Linked DNA regions of Stratiformator vulcanicus. The protein of the gene in region 1 interacts with the protein of each later gene in a pairwise test. Links are inferred from orthologs where the notes say so. Each region holds a gene or a part of one and is shown in the gene's direction. Other genes may lie near its edges.

What was found. The genes of interacting proteins can lie anywhere in the genome.
Region 2: the proteins of panC (region 1) and Pan189_RS05775 interact in binary tests that used the Escherichia coli proteins (3 or more experiments, as listed by UniProt). The link is inferred for Stratiformator vulcanicus from one-to-one orthologs.

What each region holds. Positions count from the first base shown.
Region 1 is NZ_CP036268.1:3,493,984-3,496,977, reverse strand. The notes cover bases 29-2,948. They hold panC (pantoate--beta-alanine ligase), read left to right. Parts: upstream 29-1,022; coding sequence 1,023-1,874; downstream 1,875-2,948. Other genes in these bases: Pan189_RS13740 (prolipoprotein diacylglyceryl transferase), read left to right, coding at 2,025-2,948; Pan189_RS13750 (DUF1571 domain-containing protein), read left to right, coding at 106-939. Also shown: more of Pan189_RS13740, read left to right, coding at 2,949-2,994. UniProt on the Escherichia coli protein: Catalyzes the condensation of pantoate with beta-alanine in an ATP-dependent reaction via a pantoyl-adenylate intermediate.
Region 2 is NZ_CP036268.1:1,525,667-1,528,451, forward strand. What follows is about bases 1-2,711. They hold Pan189_RS05775 (NUDIX hydrolase), read left to right. Parts: upstream 1-958; coding sequence 959-1,465; downstream 1,466-2,711. Other genes in these bases: Pan189_RS21230 (OmpA family protein), read right to left, coding at 1-595; Pan189_RS21235 (DUF456 domain-containing protein), read right to left, coding at 1,472-2,137; Pan189_RS21240 (hypothetical protein), read right to left, coding at 2,146-2,711. Outside these bases: more of Pan189_RS21240, read right to left, coding at 2,712-2,785.

The sequences.
Region 1 (2,994 bases):
ATGTAACCGCTACAAAATCGCGGCCGATTGCCGCACGACGTTTGTGTAAATTATTCAATCAGGTCCGACGCCAAGTCGGGCCGCATGACGGACCGGAGCCGACCCATGCCGATATACGGACCGCTCAAGTTCTTCTCTCAGTTTGTGATCGCCTCATCGTTGCGACGGGTCACGTTGACCATTGCGGTTGCCGCGATTTCGACGGTGGGCGGCAGCGCTGCGTTTGCACAGGAGGCCGATGGCGAATCAAAGGAACATCCGCTCAAGCCGGCGATGGCATGGGCGCAGCGGAGCCTCAAAGCCGTGCAGGAAGCGGGAGACTATTCCGCCGTGTTTTCGAAGCGGGAAATCATCAATCGTGAGATGAAGTCGCTGCAGACTCAGATCAAGTTCCGCCGCGAACCCTTCAGCGTCTACATGCGGTTTATCAATAAAGATAACGCGGGACGTGAAGTGCTGTATGTCAAAGGCCGGAACAACGGCAACCTGCTGGCCCACGAAGCGACCGGCCTGGCGTCATGGGCGGGCACGTTGGAACTTGATCCCCAAGGCAACATGGCGATGGCGGAGTCGCGGCATCCGATCACGCGGATGGGGATGGAGAATCTCGTTTCGGCAATCATCAGGCAATACGAAACGGAGATGAAATACGGTGAGACCGAAGTGAAATATTACCCGGATGCGAAGCTCGACGAGCGACCGGTCCTTGTGATCGAAAGCCGACATCCGGTGCCGCGACGCGTCTTCAAGTGGCATGTCACACGGCTTTGGATCGACAAAGAAACGTACCTTCCGGTCCGTGTGCAGCAGTACGGGTTCCCGCAGGTCCAAGGCGGCAAGCCGGTGCTCGTAGAGGACTACGCCTACACGAAGATTCGCACGGATGTCCGCCTCACCGATGCCGATTTCGACCGACGAAATCCCCAGTATCAATTTTGATTCGAGTGAATCGTGAGAGGTGAGCTGCCAAGTTTAGCCGCGACCGATAGGGAGCGTTCCGTTCTTGCCGAGCAGCGTGTGCCGTGGAGACGTTGACTTCGATTGCCGGCCTTCGAGACGCCGTCCGTGAAGCCCGTGATTCGCGGAAGTCGGTCGGTTTCGTCCCCACCATGGGGGCTTTGCATGAGGGCCATGTGAGCCTGATCCGAGCGGCCCGGCAGCGCTGTGATTTTGTGGTGGTTTCGATCTTTGTCAATCCGACGCAGTTCGGGCCGAACGAAGATTTCGATCGTTACCCGCGAACGTTTGAAGCGGACTCGGCCGCGTGTGAATCGACTGGCGCCGACCTGATTTTCGCACCGCAGCAAGAGGCGATCTATCCGGATGGCTTTGCGGCCGAGGTCCGCATTGGTGGCGTGACGGAAGTGCTGGAAGGAGAGAAGCGCCCGGGCCATTTTAACGGCGTGACGACGGTGGTGCTGAAGCTGTTTCAGATCGTGCTGCCCGATATTGCGTTCTTCGGGCAGAAGGATTTTCAGCAGCAGTTGGTCATCCGCAAAATGTGTCGCGATCTCAACGTGCCGGTCGAGATCAATACCTGCGAAACGGTTCGCGAAGCCGACGGTCTGGCGCTGAGCAGTCGGAATCGCTACCTGAGCGATGCGGACCGGCAGCGTGCGTTGGCGTTATCGAAAGCCTTATTCGCCGCCCGCGATGAGCTGCGCAGTGGGGCGACCGATCTTCACACGGCGGAATCGTCCATGCGAGAGCAAATTGGTCGCGACCCTGGTATTGAGATCGATTACTGTGTGCTCCGAAACGCGAGGACGTTGAAAGTCCCCGCATCGACGGCGGAACCGCTCGTCTTGCTCGGGGCGATCCGCATCGGGCAGGTGAGACTGATCGACAACGTGTTGGTGGATGAACTGCGCTGATAATTGGAACGAACAACAAGCCGCGCACGAAGTAAGCGGATCAAGCGTGACGATCCAATTCATCCGCTTACTTCGTGCGCGGCTTGTTCGTGGAATTTATTGATGATTGTGATTAATCGCTGATTTCTGGAAGCCGGAGGGAGTCTGCCGATGCGTCAGGTGTTGTTGCGAATCCATGCCGATTCGTTTTTCTCGTTCGAGCCGATCGATGGTGTCGCCGCAGTGGGGCTGATCGTCGTGTTGGCGGCGTGGTGCGTCTACGGGGCGTTCCTGCTTTGGCAGGTGCGTCGCGAAGCCGCTCTCAAGAATGGGACCGTCGACTGGGTTTTCCCGGCGGCGATGTGGGGCGGCATTGCGCTGGCGATCCTTGCCCTTCCAGCCGTGGTCACCTCGACGGCGATCGGCAGCAACTTGTCGGGGGGCATTCCCATCTATGGTTACGGCTTGATGGTCTTTCTCGGGTTCGTGACCGGCACCGTGCTGGCAGCCCGGCGCGCCCGATCGGTGGGTATCGATCCCGAACTGATTTGGGATTTGGTGATCGTGGTCTTTGCCGCGGGGATCGGCGGAGCTCGGCTGTTCTTTCTGATTCAATACTGGCCGACTGTGATGGCGGACAAGACCTCGATCGGCGAGATGGTGTTTGCGGCGATTAACCTTTCGGATGGCGGGCTCGTCCTTTACGGGGGCGTGCTGATGGTTTTGGTGGCCGGGACGATTTTCGCGTTCAAACGCAAGGTTGAGCCGCTGCTGCTGGCGGATATTGTGTTCCCGTCCTTTTTCATCGGGCTGGCGTTCGGGCGGATGGGGTGCCTGCTCAACGGTTGCTGCTTCGGCGATCGCTGCGAGCTGCCATGGGGAATTCAGTTCCCTGAAGGGAGCGTGCCTTACGGCATCTTGCTGATGCGCGGCTTCATCGACCCGGCGGCCGAAGCGACCTTCGCGCTGCATCCGACGCAAATCTACAGTTCACTCAACGCGGCGATTTTGGCTGCGGTCTCGATTTCGTTGTTTCGTCTGAGGCCCCCGGCCGGATCGGTTTCGGCGTTCGCTTTGATGTCGTATCCAATGACCCGTTTCCTGCTTGAACTCGTTCGGGGCGATGAGATGGGGCAGCTCG
Region 2 (2,785 bases), 2.0 Mb from region 1 along the record:
GACCCGGGGGAAATTGCTGACCCGGAGCAAACTGCTGACCCGGAGCGAACTGCGGACCTGTCGCCGGATAGCCGCCGACGCCGCCAGGGAAGGTCATTGGAGCCGGATAACCACCGGGAATTCCGACCGGCGAACCGAAGGGATCGCCGCCAAATCCGCCGCACGGATCGCATGGCGACGGATAGATCGGGTGGCCCGGCTCACAACCGCAGCCGTGCCCGCCGCAGCCCAGGCAACCGCCCAGACATCCGCCGAACAGGAACCGGCACAGCCCGCCATTGAACAGGCAACAGTCCTCTAGCAGGCAGTACTGCTGCCCGCCGCAGGGACCGTAGTGTGCACCATACGGCTCGCAGCCGCAGGTGTTGCTGATCGGCTGATAGGCACCGATCAGCGGTCGTGAAATCGGCCCGCAGGGGTCGCACGGTGGCGGACAAACGGGACCGCAAGGCTGCGGGCAAACCGGACCACACGCCGGTCCGTACCCGACAGATCCGTAATGCCCACCCATCCCGCAGGGATCGAGGCAACAACAGGCGATACTGCTTAACGGAAGCAGCGCGGAGAGCAGCCAAAAGAAGGCACGGCTCGACATCGGAGGACATCCTTTCCGTCCCGACGTGAAGAACGGTGCCTGCCCACCGGTGCCACACGAGGCACGCCGGGAATGCGCACATTCAACCGCCGGGTCAGACCCGATCGGAGAGAAACGAATTGTGTTGTGGAGTACTAAGAGAGGTGTTCGATCACTGGTCGCCTTGCGGTGGAGAGGCCGCGTGGACGGAGACCGTTGTGCGATCGGGTAGCGTTTTAGTTCGCGCGCCGAGCAGTTGCAAGTCGGCCTTCGCCAATTTGGCGGGCAGAAATGCAAAAGAGAAAAAGTTACACTCCGATCACAAATTCGATTTCAGTCCAGTCCGGGACACTTTCTCGCGACGACTCCTCTGGCGGATAGCACATGGCGGAAGAACTCTTTGATGTCGTCGATGAACATGATCACGTCCAAGCGCAATTGCCGCGGAGCGAGGTTCATCGTCGAAACCTGTTGCACCGCGCCGTCAGTATTTTCGTATTCAACACGCGGGGCGAGCTGCTCCTGCAGATGCGATCGGCGAGCAAGGATCAATTTCCCAATTGCTGGACATCGTCGGCGTCCGGCCATGTCACTGCCGGGGATGACTACGATGAAACGGCCCATCGAGAGTTGGAAGAAGAACTCGGCCTGACCTGCGACATCACACGGGTTGCGAAGTTCGATGCCTCGCCCGATTCCGCCTACGAATTCACGGTGCTTTATAAAGCGGTGACCGATGACGCACCGGTGCCTGATCCCGAAGAGATCTCCGACGTTAAGTTCGCATCGCTCGACGACTGGAAAGAACAAGCGGCGGCGCAGCCGGAACTCTTTACGCCGCCTTTTCGATTACTGCTCGATTGGTACATGGAACGCGGGACCAATCAATAGCGAAGTTTAGAAACGATCGGCCGGGACGATCACCTCCGGGAGAATGGGCTCGGACGTTTTGGACTCGTCTACGATTTCGGCCACCTGAGCACCGGGGCGAAACACGAGCACTGCGACCAGCCCGACCATGACCGCTCCGATCGCCATCCGTCCGAGCGTGCCGAGGATCTTACCGACGAAGGCCCCCGTCCCGACGTCGATCCGTCCTTTCACATCGCGACCCTTCCACTGCTCGCCGAGATAAGCTCCGGCAAATGCGCCGAAGGCTCCGCCGAGCAGGGCGGCGATCAATGGGCCGATCACCGGAATCGGAACGCCGAAGATCGCGCCGACGATGCTGCCGATTCCTGCCCCGACCAACGAGAGTGCGGCGGCGCGTTTGCTCGACCCCGCCTTGCGGGCGCCTGCGGCGCCGGCCGCCGCCTCGACCACTTCGCCGACGACCGCCAGCCCGACGAGCACGCCCACCGCCCACCAACCGAAGCCGCGACCGTAGGTCTCAACGGGCATGCCCCACACCCACAGCCCGGATAGCCCCGCCACCATCCAGTTCCCCGGGAGCATGAATACATTGAGCACCCAGCAGACGCACGAGGCGACGATGAGTAGTAAGGCGAGCAGCAGGTAAGTCGCATCGAAATCCATAACGGCAATCATAACGTCGGAGGGCACCGCCCGGTTCACCGCGAACTCGCGACATTCCCATTTGGGGAAGTCACTGACTCCCGCTCCCTCTGATTGAGCACGGCGATCCGCAGGTATCCGACCGGCAACGAGCCGATCACGCCGACAAGAGCGATCGCACCGTAGATGATTCCGATCATCAATTCTTCCATAATATAAAGACTCAGGTAGAGGGCGAGCACGAAAGCCGTCGAAACGTAGGCCGCGGCCAAAGCGCCAGCAATAATAAAGAAGAGCATCGCCACCCCCCACTGTCGCAGATGAGGCCGGTACTCGTCCCCCACCCGATAATCGGCGACTGCAAGCAGTGTCAGGAAGCCGTGGCAGAATCCGACCACGGCACCGCATAACATTACGGCGACAGTTCCTCCGACTGTTCCGATTTCGTCGAAGTAGTCGCTCCAATCTTTGACGAACTCGTACCATACGGCCCCGACAGGTAGGGCAAGCAAGGTCGCGACCAGCAGCCGGCTAATGCAAACGCCGTCTCGACGAAGGAACGGCAGGCCCGATCCGAACACGGCAGCGCCAGCAAATACGGCGAAAACGCAGTGCCAATTGAATTCACTCTCGAATGCCCTCTCGACGGTGAGCGAAATCGCGACCCACACCAACCCCACGGCAAAGCCAATGGCA